DNA from 3 places in the Nocardioides bruguierae genome. Region 2 is predicted to be linked to each of the others. Evidence: predicted binding sites of a transcription regulator. Region 2 holds the regulator's gene; each other region holds the start of a gene.
The links. Region 2 encodes LexA, which represses DNA repair genes until DNA is damaged. Its sites were predicted from a motif close to TCGAACANNTGTTCGA; they were not measured.
Positions count from the first base shown of each region.

Region 1: a site for LexA is predicted at 2,214-2,229, ahead of recA (recombinase RecA). Genes of this name have one in related genera too.
Region 3: a site for LexA is predicted at 1,726-1,741, ahead of M8316_RS16545 (DUF6504 family protein). Genes of this name have one in related genera too.

Region 1 is NZ_JAMJPH010000034.1:61,700-65,985, forward strand. Features, by position in the region: gene M8316_RS18140 (class I SAM-dependent methyltransferase) at 1-474, shown strand, start outside; gene M8316_RS18145 (molybdopterin-dependent oxidoreductase) at 471-1,685, shown strand; gene M8316_RS18150 (hypothetical protein) at 1,682-2,143, shown strand; gene recA (recombinase RecA) at 2,382-3,443, shown strand; gene M8316_RS18160 (regulatory protein RecX) at 3,458-4,237, shown strand; gene M8316_RS18165 (phosphoribosyltransferase) at 4,245-4,286, shown strand, end outside.
Region 2 is NZ_JAMJPH010000009.1:28,841-33,126, reverse strand. Features, by position in the region: gene M8316_RS06455 (hypothetical protein) at 83-409, shown strand; gene M8316_RS06450 (LysM peptidoglycan-binding domain-containing protein) at 557-910, opposite strand; gene lexA (transcriptional repressor LexA) at 1,282-2,022, shown strand; gene M8316_RS06440 (alkaline phosphatase D family protein) at 2,735-4,286, shown strand, end outside.
Region 3 is NZ_JAMJPH010000029.1:30,784-35,069, reverse strand. Features, by position in the region: gene M8316_RS16560 (MOSC domain-containing protein) at 26-496, opposite strand; gene M8316_RS16555 (YbaK/EbsC family protein) at 493-1,041, opposite strand; gene M8316_RS16550 (hypothetical protein) at 1,123-1,617, shown strand; gene M8316_RS16545 (DUF6504 family protein) at 1,774-2,139, shown strand; gene M8316_RS16540 (SAV_6107 family HEPN domain-containing protein) at 2,150-2,689, shown strand; gene M8316_RS16535 (endonuclease) at 2,819-4,063, shown strand.

The DNA.
Region 1 (4,286 bases), on a different contig from region 2:
ATGGCCGCCGCCCTGGTGCGGCGTGGGCACCGGACCCTCGGCGTCGACGTCGTCGAGGAGTGCGTGCGGCTGACCCGCGCCCGCGGCGTGGAGGCCGTGCACGGCTCCCTGTTCGAGACCCTGCCCGGCGAGGGCTCCTGGACCACTGCGCTGCTCGCCGACGGCAACGTCGGCATCGGGGGCGACCCCGTTCGGCTGCTCGAGCGGGCCGCCGCGATCCTCGGGCCCGCCGGTCGCGTGGTCGTCGAGGTGGCGGGCCCCGGAGTGCGCTCCACGTCGCGGTGGATGACCCTCGAGGTGGACGGGGTGGCGTGCCGACCGTTCCGCTGGGCCGTGCTCGGCACCGACGACGTCTGCGCCGTGGCGGTCGCCGCCGGTCTCGCCGTGCGCTCGATCGAGCGGGTCGGGCGCCGGTGGGTCGCGGTGCTGGACCGTGGCGTCGAGGGGGTCGCCGGGTCCAGGATGGTGGGATGACGGACGCCGACGGGCCCGCATGTGGCCGGAGGGGCCTCGGCAGCCTGCGACCGCCGCGCGAGGAGGACTTCTCCCCACGGCTGCGCAGCCCCGCGGTCGCGGCGCGCGTCGGCGTGGCGCTGGGCGTCTGCTTCGGCCTCGCGTTCCTGACCGGCCTGGTCAGCCACTACTCGCAGCTGCCCGACCCGCCGGTGCCCGTGCCGACGTCCCCGTCCTGGGGCTACCGGGTGACGCAGGGCCTGCACGTGGCCACCGGCATCGCCGCCATCCCGCTGCTCCTGGTCAAGCTGTGGACGGTGCTGCCGCGGCTGTTCCAGGCGATGCCCCGCGGCGTCGGCCGGCTCGCCGTCGCCACCGCCGAGCGCGTCAGCGTGGCGCTGCTCGTCGCCTCGGCGATCTTCATGCTCGTCACGGGGCTGATGAACTCCACGCAGTGGTACCCGTGGGCGTTCTCCTTCCGCAGCACCCACTACGCCGTCGCCTGGGTGGCGGTGGGCGCGGTCGTGCTGCACGTGGCGGTGAAGCTGCCGGTGATCCGCACGGCCCTGGGCGCCGACCTGGAGGACACCTCCCAGGACCGGGTGCCCGCATCCCCGGCCCGGAGCGAGGACCAGGAGGGCCTCTCGCGGCGCGGACTGCTCACGGCCACGTGGACGGCGGCGGGCCTGGCGGTCCTCGCCACCGCCGGCGCCACCGTGCCGTGGCTGCGGCGCGTCTCCGTCCTGGGCGTGCGCTCCGGCGACGGCCCCCAGGGCGTGCCGATCAACCGCACCGCCTCCGCCGCGGAGGTGGACCCGGCGGACGTCGGCGAGGACTACCGCCTCGAGGTGGTGCGCGGCGAGCAGAGCGTCACCCTGAGCCGGGCGGACCTGGAGGCCATGGAGCAGCGCACCGAGGCCCTGCCGATCGCGTGCGTGGAGGGGTGGAGCGCCCAGGGCACGTGGTCGGGCGTGCGGGTCCGCGACCTGCTCGACCTCGTCGGCGCCCCGGCGGGCGCGGCCGTCGTCGTCGACTCCCTCCAGCAACGGGGCGCCTTCTCCTCCACGCGGCTGCCGGGCAACTTCGCGGACGACCCGCGCACCCTGCTCGCGCTGGGCCTCTCCGGCGAGCCGCTGAGCCTCGACCACGGCTACCCGGCGCGGATCATCGCGCCCAACCGGCCCGGGGTCCTCCAGACCAAGTGGGTCCACCGGCTCGAGGCGCAGGCATGAGCGCGGGGGAGGGGACGGACGTGGCCGACGGGCCGGGCGGGCCCCGTCAGGCGGGGCAGGTCGGGCGGGTGGTGCTGGGCGCGCTCGGGGTCCTCGTCCTGGGCTACGGGCTGTTCCTGCTTGTCTCCCGCCGGTCGTTCGGCGACCTCGTCGACGCCGGCGTCTGGCTGGCCGGTGGGGTGCTCGTGCACGACGTCCTGCTCTCGGGGGTGCTGATCGCGCTGGGCGCCGCGGCAGCCCGGTGGCTGCCCGGCAGGTGGCGCGGGCCGCTGGCCGGAGGACTGGTGGTGCTCGGGTCGCTCACGCTCCTCGCCGTGCCCTTCCTCGGCGGGTTCGGCCGCGCCAACGCGCCGGACAACCCCACGCTGCTCGACCACGACTACCTCGCGGGGTGGCTGCTGCTGGTGGCGCTCACGGCGCTGGGCGTGCTGCTCGCGCGGTACCGGCCGCGCCGCTGAGCCGCCGCGACGCAGGCGGTCCGCCGTCGCGTCGGGAGAGGGCGCGACACGCCGTCCGCCGCGTTGTTGATCGAACACTTGTTCGGGCTAGATTGTGTCCACAAGCGTGTCGCGGAGCGCGGTCGTCCACAGCCCCGCCGCGGGTCGAGGGTGACTGTCGGTGCCTTCTCCTAGCGTCGCCCACGACATGAGAGAACAAGGCCAGCCGGGTCAGGCCCGGGGGAGACGGAGACAGAAGATGGCTGCGAAGACCACCACGGACAAGTCCGGGGACAAGAACAAGGCGCTCGACGCCGCCCTCGGCAACATCGAGCGCCAGTACGGCAAGGGCTCGATCATGCGGCTCGGCGACGAGACCCGTGCCCCGCTGGAGATCATCCCCACCGGCTCGATCGCCCTCGACGTCGCGCTCGGCCTCGGCGGCCTGCCCCGCGGCCGCGTCGTCGAGATCTACGGCCCGGAGTCCTCCGGTAAGACGACCGTCGCGCTGCACGCGGTGGCCAACGCCCAGGCCGCCGGCGGCATCGTGGCCTTCATCGACGCGGAGCACGCGCTCGACCCCGAGTACGCCAAGAACCTGGGCGTCGACACCGACGCGCTGCTGGTCTCCCAGCCCGACTCCGGTGAGCAGGCCCTGGAGATCGCGGACATGCTGATCCGCTCCGGGGCGCTCGACCTCATCGTCATCGACTCCGTGGCCGCCCTGGTGCCCCGTGCCGAGATCGAGGGCGAGATGGGCGACAGCCACGTCGGTCTCCAGGCGCGCCTCATGAGCCAGGCGCTGCGCAAGATGACCAGCGCCCTCAACGGCGCCGGCACCACCGCGATCTTCATCAACCAGCTGCGCGAGAAGATCGGCGTCATGTTCGGCTCGCCCGAGACCACCACCGGTGGTCGTGCGCTGAAGTTCTACTCCTCGGTCCGCCTCGACGTGCGCCGCATCGAGACGCTGAAGGACGGCACCGACATGGTCGGCAACCGCACCCGCGTCAAGGTCGTGAAGAACAAGGTCGCCCCGCCGTTCAAGCAGGCCGAGTTCGACATCATGTACGGCAAGGGCATCTCCCGCGAGGGCGGCCTCATCGACGTCGGCGTGGAGGCGGGTCTCGTCCGCAAGGCCGGTGCCTGGTACACCTACGAGGGCGACCAGCTCGGCCAGGGCAAGGAGAACGCGCGCACGTTCCTGCGCGACAACCCCGACCTCGCCAACGAGCTGGAGAAGAAGATCCTCGAGAAGCTCGGCGTCGGCCCGACCGTCGACGCCCCGGCCGACGAGCCGGTCGGCATCGACGACTTCTGAGTCGCCCTTCTCTCATGGGTCACCTGCACGAGGACCGTCCCGCTCCCTCCTGGGCCGGTGACGTCTCCCTGGGCGTCGACGCGTGGACGCGTCGCGCCCCGGAGGCGGCACCTGCCCAGGAAGTGGCCGGCGCCGACGACGCCGCGGAGGAGCGAGGCTCGACCCGCGGCGGGCGCGGCCAGGGACGTGGCCGCGGGCGCCGGTCCTCGGGTCCGGGCGGCGGTCAGCGCTCACGCCGGCACGGGGACGACGTGCCCCGGGACGCGCCGGGCCCACCGGAGAACCCGGAGGAGGTCGCCCGGGCGATCCTGCTCGAGCAGCTGACGGGTCGTGCGCGCTCCCGCGCGGAGCTGGCCGAGAAGCTGGCCGCCAAGCTGGTGCCCGACGACGTGGCCGAGCAGCTGCTGGACCGGTTCGAGGAGGTCGGTCTGGTCGACGACGAGGCCTTCGCCCGGGCCTGGGTCTCCTCCCGCCAGCCCACGAAGAAGCTGGCCCGCCGCGCGCTGGCGCAGGAGCTGCGCCGCAAGGGCGTCGACGACGACGTCGCGAAGGTGGCGCTCGACGAGGTCGACCCGGCCGACGAGGAGGCGGCTGCGCGAGACCTCGTCCGCAAGAAGCTGCGCTCGATGCGGTCCCTCGACGACACGGTCGCCATGCGACGGCTGCTCGGTGCCCTCGGACGCAAGGGGTTCGGCGGCGAGATGGCCTACCGGGTCGTCCGCGAGGAGGTCCGGGCCGACCGCGAGGGGGACGACGGGGCGGCCGGTGAGGACACCCCGTGGGACCTGCCATGATGTCGCCGTGGCAGACGAGCGCGAGATCCTGACCTACGAGCTGTTCGGC
Region 2 (4,286 bases):
GCCACCTCGCCCAGCGCGTGGACCCCGGCAGCCGGGCGGGTCGTCCGGCACCGCACGTCGACTCGCGCTCCCCGCCATCGGCATGACCGCGGCGGTCGGTGCCTGGGGCTACCTGGTGTGGGCCGCGATCGACTTCGGCCGCGGCCTGCGGGACGGGGAGCAGGGCGTGCTCGCCTTCTTCCTGCTCGCGTGCGTCGGCGCGGTCGCCTGCCTGTTCATCGGGCTGATGCTGCTGGCCCGGATCGTGCGGACGCTGTCCGGCACGGGCGACGAGGCTCCTCCCCCGGCGGACGACGCTCCCCTGGAGAACCCGTACGAGGTGCCGTCGACGGACTCCCCCGACCCGCCGCCGAACCCCGCTCCCAACCCCGTGCACCACACGAAGCCCGGGGGCAGGCGGAAGAAGTAGCGCCCCGGCACGGTGAGCCGAGGAACGAGCAGACAGAAAAGAGCAGAGGGGCGGGCAGCGTCGGGTGAGTGACGCGGCCCGCCCCTCGGCGTTCCCCGGTGTCGCCGGCCGGGGTCGAAGCGACCGGCGACGTCTGTGGCGGTCGGCTCAGCCGACCGGGACCTCGAGCGTCTGACCGGCGACGAGCATGCCGCCGTCCAGGTCGTTGAGCTCGGAGATGAGGGTCATGGTGGAGCGCAGGTCGGAGCCCGTCTCCTCGGCGATCTCGCCGGAGATGCCCCAGAGCGTGTCGCCCGTGCCGACGACGATGTCGTGGGTCTGCACGGCACTGTCGGTGCCGGCGGCCATCGACGCGCCGATCACGGCGACCAGGCCGGCCAGGGCCAGACCGAGCAGCACGACCACGACGCGGCCGCGGCGGGTGAGCCTGAGCTCGCCGGGCCGGGCGGACCGGACGGGAGCGGTGCGGGCCAGCTGCGGGTGGATCGTCATGGTGCTCATGGGTGTCTCCTGGGGAAGTCGGAGTGGTGTGTCGGTTGGGTGCTCGTCCTTGCGGGAGGTAGGTCTACTCGCGACCTCCGACAGTCGGCCCCGACCGTGCTCTCGCCCGGCCGGACCGGCGCTGCCGGCGTCCCGCTCGATCGTGCGTTCGATCGAACACAGGTACGAAGGTAGATCAGGTGTTCGAACGACCGCAAGGGCCCGACCGAACGAATTTTCGACGGAGTCGCGTTCGATTGAGCGGCATCCACCTGCGCACTCACCCGGAACGGTGGGCGACACGCCGTTCGAACAGACGTTTGAGGTCAGGCGTTCCCAGGCACTACGGTTGACCCACATCCAGCGGGAACCACGCCAGAGGAAGGCAGCAGATGGCCGACGAGACAGGCAAGGCCGGCGGACGCCGCGGCAAGGTCACCGAGCTGCCGGACCGCCCCACGTCGACCGCGGGGCTGACCCAGCGCCAGCTCAAGGTGCTCGCGACGATCAAGAAGGCGGTCGAGGCCCGGGGCTTCCCGCCGAGCATGCGCGAGATCGGTGACGCCGTCGGGCTCACCAGCACCTCGAGCGTGGCCCACCAGCTGAAGGTGCTGGAGGAGAAGGGCTTCATCAAGCGCGACCCGCACCGCCCCCGCGCGATGGAGATCTTCCTGCCGCAGGAGAACGCCAGGCCGCGGGCCATCTCCTCGGCCGACGAGTCGGACTTCGACGAGACCGACGTCGGCGACTCCATGCCGACCGCGACCTACGTGCCGATGCTCGGCCGGATCGCCGCCGGCGCGCCGATCCTGGCCGAGGAGCAGGTCGAGGAGGTCTTCCCGCTGCCCAAGCAGCTCGTGGGCGACGGCCAGCTCTTCCTCCTCGAGGTGCGCGGCGACTCGATGATCGACGCCGCCATCTGCGACGGCGACTACGTCGTGATCCGCCAGGCCAACACCGCCGAGAACGGGCAGATCGTGGCCGCGATGATCGACGGCGAGGCCACCGTCAAGACGCTCTCGCGCAAGAACGGCCAGGTCTGGCTCCTCCCCCACAACGAGGCCTACGAGCCCATCGACGGCACGCACGCCTCGATCCTCGGCGTCGTCAGCGCGGTGCTCCGCCGCCTCTGACGGACACGCACGACCCGGGACGCCGGCGGCGCGACCCCTCTGGCAGGGGTGGCTCCGCCGGCGTCGTGCTGTCTGGGGTTGCCGGGGGTCGGCGTCGGCTTCGGGTGCGGGCGTCTCGTGGCTCGGCCGTGGACGGCCTCGCACCCCGACGACCGGTGGAGCCGTGGACGGCCTCGCACCCCGACGACCGGTGGAGCCGTGGACGGCCTCGCACCTCGACGACCGGTGGAGCCGTGGACGGCCTCGCACCCCGACGACCGGTGGAGCCGTGGACGGCCTCGCACCCCGACGACCGGTGGAGCCGTGGACGGCCTCGCACCCCGACGACCAGTGGAGCCGTGGACGCCCTCGCACCCCGACGACCAGTGGAGCCGTGGACGCCCTCGCACCCCGACGACCAGTGGAGCCGTGGACGCCCTCGCACCTCGACGACCAGTGGAGCTGTGGACGCCCTCGCACCCCGACGACCGGTGGAGCCGTGGACGCCCTCGCACCCCGACGACCGGTGGAGCCGTGGACGGCCTCGCACCTCGACGACCAGTGGAGCCGTGGACGGCCTCGCACCTCGACGACCGGTGGAGCCGTGGACGGCCAGGCACCTCGACGACCGGAACGATCTCAAACCTCGGTCCCGGCGGTGACGTCCGCGTGAACGGACGGTGGCATCGCGGAACCTGGCGTCACGTCCGCGTGGGTGCCTCGTTCGAGAGTCGTGACCACTTCCGCTGACGACCAGTCCCAGCCGGCCCGACCCTCGCGCCGCACGGTGCTCTCGGGCGCCGCTGCCACGGGCCTCACCGCGAGCGCTCTCACCGCGTCCACGGGCACCGGCCCGGCCGCCGCGGCCGGCAGCACCCACCAGACCCAGGACGCCGACGAGGCAGCGGCGCGCCGGGCCGGGCACCGCGTCTTCCGGCACGGCGTCGCCTCGGGCGACCCGCTGCCCGACGCCGTCGTCCTCTGGACCCGCGTGACCCCGACGAGGGACGCCTCCCCCGGCTCCGGGATCGGGCCGCGCACCACGGTGGGCTGGCAGGTGGCCGCCGACCGCGCCTTCACCCGGGTCGTGCGCCGCGGCCGGTTCACCACCGGCCGCGGTCGCGACCACACGGTGAAGATCGACGTCGCCGGCCTGGCTCCGGCCACCACCTACTACTACCGCTTCACCGCCCTGGGGCAGACCTCCCGGACCGGCCGCACCCGCACCGCCCCGTCCCACGACGCCGCCCTGGCGAGCCTGCGCGTGGGCATGGTGTCCTGCGGCAACTGGCAGGCCGGCTACTTCGCCGCCTACCGCGGCCTCGCCGACCGCGACGACCTGGACCTGGTGCTGCACCTGGGCGACTACCTCTACGAGTACGGGCCCGGTGAGTACGGCTACGGCCCCGACGACGTCGACATCCGCAGCCACGAGCCCGCCCACGAGATGGTCGGCCTCGCCGACTACCGCCGCCGGCACGGCCAGTACAAGACCGACCGCGACCTCCAGCGCGCCCACGCCCGCCACCCGTGGGTGGTCACCTGGGACGACCACGAGACCACCAACGACGCCTACGACGACGGCGCCGAGAACCACCAGCCCGACACCGAGGGCGACTGGCCCACCCGCCGGGCCCGGGCACACCGCGCCTACGACGAGTGGATGCCGGTGCGGATGGCGGGCACGGCCGACCTGCGCGACGGCTCCCGGCTCTTCCGCCGGCTCCGGTTCGGCACGCTCGCCCAGCTCAACATGCTCGACCTGCGCACCTACCGCTCCCAGCAGCCCGGCCTCACCGACGGCGCCGCCATCGACGACCCCGAGCGCACGATCACCGGCGCGCAGCAGATGGCCTGGCTCAAGGACAGCCTCACCAACGACCCGGGCACCCCGCAGTGGAAGGTGGTGGGCAACCCGGTGATGATCGCGCCGGTCACGTTCGCCGGGCTGCCCAGCCGCGTCACCCGCGCCGTCGACGACGTCACCGGCCTGCTGCCCGACGACGGCCAGCCCTACAACGTCGACCAGTGGGACGGCTACACCGCCGACCGCCGCGAGGTCTTCGCCCACCTCCAGGACGAGGGGGTCACCGACGTCCTCTTCCTCACCGGCGACATCCACTCCGGCTGGGCGTGCGAGCTGCCGGTCGAGGCGGGCGACTACGCGGTGACCCGCGAGTCCGTCGGCGTCGAGCTCGTCTGTGCGTCAGTCACCTCGGGCAACCTCAAGGACATCACCGGTGCCCCGGAGGCCACCCCGGCGGTCGAGGCCGCGATCCTGGCCA
Region 3 (4,286 bases), on a different contig from region 2:
GGGAAGGGTAGGGGCAGCGGCCGGGTCAGTCGCCGAGCAGCCCCTCGACCGGGTCGCCGACGCGCACGGTGCCCGAGGTCAGCGCCCGCAGCACCGAGCCCGCCCGTCGGCGCAGCGCCGCCTTGGCGCCCGGGCCGACGCTGGTCTCCATGAGCGCGCAGGGTGCCGCGACCCGCACGACCTCGAGCACGACCTGCTCGTCGGGGCGCGCGGGGTCGCCCAGGCGCAGCAGCGCCCCGGGCTCGGTGGGCACCCGTCCGTCCGAGACGGTGACGGTGCGCCGGGTGGCGCCGGGCTCCACCAGTGCGCCGAGGACGACGGCGGCCTCGGTGAGGCTCGGTGCCGACTGCACGCTCACGTGCCGGTGCCGGCTGCCGTGGTAGCGGTCGCCGACGACACCGCGGCCGGCCTCGACCACGATCTCGTCGACCTGCTCGGTCGGCGCGTGGTGCCGCGGGGCCAGGTGCAGCGCGGTGACGACCGGGAGGTCGCTCACGCCTCGACGTCCACGACCGGGGCGCCGGTCAGCGCCACGAGCTCGGCGAAGGTGGTGGAGAACACCGCGGCGGGGTGACCGGCCGCGGCCCAGACGACCGGGTGCCGCTCGAGCCACGGGTCCAGGTAGGTGGGGACCGGGGCGGGGTGCCCGAGCGGGGAGACCCCGCCGATCACCTGGCCGGTGTGCTCGCGGACGAACGCGGGGCTCGCCCGCTTCAGCCGCGGCACCCCGAGGCGCGCCGCCGTGGCCGCCACGTCGACCCGGTGGGCGCCGGAGGTCAGCACGAGGACGGGTCGGCCGCCGGCGTCCCCCTCGTCGCCGTCCCTCTCTTCCGGCACCTCGAACAGGAGGCTGTTGGCGATCGCCCCGACCTCGCAGCCCAGCGCCTCGGCGGCCAGCGCGGCGGTGTGCACGCCCTCGGGCAGGACGACGACCTCCCCGGCGCCCCCGCGCTCGGCGTGGGCCGCGCGGAAGCGGGCGATGCCCGGGTGCTCCTCGGTGGGCTGCCGGGTGGGGGAGCCGTCGGAGTTCTGCGTGCTCATGGACCTGACCCTAGAGTCAGGGGCAGTGCCGGACGTCCTGGCTGCCCGGGTGGGCGCCGCCGGCGAGAGGAAGGACCATCCGTGGAGGCACCCCGTCGGCCGGCGACCGTGCGACTGACCCTGATGCTCTTCGGCCTGCTGACCCTGCTGGGTCTGCTCGCCGTCGTCCTCGTGCGGGTGCTGAACCGGAACCTGGTGCTCAGCTGGGCCGAGGGGCACCGCGAGGCCCGCGAGATCGTGCAGACCGCCGGCCTGGACTACCTGATCGACGAGCAGCCCATCGCGGTGCCGCAGTTCTTCCCGGTGACCCTGGTGCTGTTCATCGTGCTGGTGCTGCTGCTCGGCGTGCTCACGCTGCTCTTCTTCGAGGGCAACCCGTGGGCGCGGTACGCGCTCACCGCCGTGCTGCTGCTGGTCGCCGTCGGCACCGGCGCCGCGATCCGCGTGGCCCCGCCGGCCACCTTCGTCGCGCTGGGCGTGGCCGGGCTCGTGGTGATCGCCGGCATCCTCGTGGCGGCCTGGACCCCGCCGTCCTCGCGCTTCCTGCACGACACGCGCCGCTACGTGCACTCCTGACGCACGCCCGCTCCGAGCGGCCGCACCGTCCGCCCACGACCGCCTCTCCCCGTCCTCGGGGGGAGGCGGTTGTCGCTGTCGGAGGTCCCCTCTATCGTCCTTCCTAGTTCGAACGGCCGTTCGAACGATGGCAGGGTCGGGGAACGAGGTGTGCGCATGAGGCGGTACGAGGAGGACGTGGAGGTCCGACGCGGCGAGGTGCCCGGGTGGCCCGGTGAGGACGGCCCGGCCCAGCTGCTGTGGCGCGGCCGACTGTGGCGGGTGCGCGCCGTGCTGGCCCGGTGGATCGAGACGACCGCCTGGTGGGGCAGCGGCGAGGCGGACGCGCTGCGCGGCACCGACGAGCCGACGCCCTCCGCGGCGGCGCAGACTCCGGAGGGCTCCGTGCTGGAGCGGCTGCTGGTCGAGCGGGAGTGCTGGCGCGTCGAGGTCGGCCGCGGCGCGGTGACCGGCGGCGGCGTGGTCGAGCTGTCCTTCGACACCGCCGACGGCCGCTGGCAGCTCGTCGGCTGCGCGGACTGAGGAGGCACGCATGAGCACCACACGACGACCCGCCCGCACGACGCGGGCGCGCGCACGCTCGGGCGAGAGCCCCTGGGTGGAGGCGCCTCCGCCGCACCTGCTGCCGGCCACGACGCACTCCTACCTGCTGCGCTCGGCCGACTCGATCGCCGAGGCGGTGACCGCCACCGACGTTGCGCTGCGCTACGCGAGCGCCCACGTCGGGGCGCTGCGGGCCGCGGCGGCCCTGCTCGCCGCCCGCGCCAGGCCGGACGCCGGCGCCCGCCGACGCCCGCAGAAGAGCGCCTGGGTGCTGCTGGCCGAGGTCGCCCCCGAGCTGGGCGAGTGGGCGCAGTTCTTCGCCGCAGGTGCCGCCAAGCGGGCCGCGGCCGAGGCCGGTTCGCGCCGCGCGGTCACCGAGCGGGAGGCCGACGACCTGGTCCGCGACGCCGACAGGTTCCTCGCGGTCGTCGAGCAGAGCCTCGGGCTGGTGCCGCACCGGCCCGTCGTGGTGCGGCTCGCCCAGGCCGGCGGCACAGCGGGCGGCTCCGTCGGGGGGATGGCGGGCTGACCTGTCGGCCCGCCGGCCGGGCCCACGACCTGACGTCTCGCACTGCACGGACCTGCAGGTCCGTGCAGTGCGAGAACAGGAGCCTGTGCCGCTCTGGTGCGCCGTGCTCCGAGGCGGTGGAGTGCGCTCATGGACCTCCGGTCGCGCCGTCGGGCGCCCCTCCCCGCAGCCCCGCTGCTCGCCACCCTCCTCACGGCCCTCACGCTCGGTGCGGCCCTGGTGCTCGCACCCGTGCTCGCCGGCTCCACCGGCGCCCTGCCCGGCTCGACGGCCCGGGCGGCCGAGACGACGCTCACCGTCGCGCAGGCCCGGTCGAGCCAGAGCGGGGCCTCCGCCACCGTCCGCGGGTACGTGGTCGGCCAGCCGACCTCCACCGACACCGTGGTCACCAGCGGATTCCCCAACGACTACGCGCTGGCCCTCGCCGACAGCCCCGGCGAGACCGACACCGACGCGATGCTCTACGTCCAGGTCACCAGCGCCTGGCGCAGCGACTGGGGCCTGGCCTCGAACCCCGACCTGATGGGGACGAGGATCGACGTCACCGGCAGCCTCACCGCCTACTTCTCGGCACCGGGCCTGAAGAGCCCCAGCGCGTTCGCGCTCGCGGCCGGCACGCCGACGTCCAGCCCCACGCCCACCAGCAGCCCCACCAGCGAGCCGACCGGCGGCACCGGTGACTACGACGACACCTACTACGCCTCCGCGCTGGGGCTGAGCGGCTCCGCCCTCGAGACCGAGCTGCACGAGATCATCTCCACCGACGTCACGCGGCTGAGCTACTCCCAGGTCTGGGACGCGCTCAAGGACACCGACGAGGACCCGGCCAACAGCAACAACGTCATCGAGCTCTACACCGGCGACTCGGTGCCCAAGAACACCAACGGTGGCGGCGTCGACGACTGGAACCGCGAGCACGTGTGGGCCAAGAGCCACGGCGACTTCGGCACCACGACCGGGCCGGGCACCGACGTCCACCACCTGCGGCCCACCGACGTCACGGTGAACTCCGCCCGCGGCAACCTCGACTTCAACGAGGGCGGCACCGAGAACAGCGAGGCGCCCGGCAACTACGCCGACTCCGACTCCTGGGAGCCGCGCGACGCCGTCAAGGGCGACGTGGCCCGGATGATCTTCTACATGTCGGTGCGCTACGAGGGCGACGACGGCTTCGCCGACCTCGAGGTCAACGACCTGGTCGGCAACGGCTCCGCCCCGCACATCGGCCGGCTCTCCGTGCTGCTGGCCTGGAACGCCGAGGACCCGCCGGACGCCTTCGAGATGGCCCGCAACGACGCGATCTTCACCACGTGGCAGGGCAACCGGAACCCGTTCGTCGACCACCCCGAGTGGGCCGACGCCATCTGGGACTGAGCCTCCTCCGCCCCTCCCGTCACACCCTCCCCACCCCGTGCCGAGTCGGCAGCAAGTTACTGCCGACTCGGCGGTGAGGGAGGGGTGGGAGTGGGGTGGGGGCACCCACCTGGGTAGTTGGCGCGGTGTCGGTGGATGGGGTTACCTTCAGTGCTCCTGATCGAACATCTGTTCGATCAGGAGCACGGCTCTTTCGAAGGCGACTTCCGAAAGAGTCGTCACC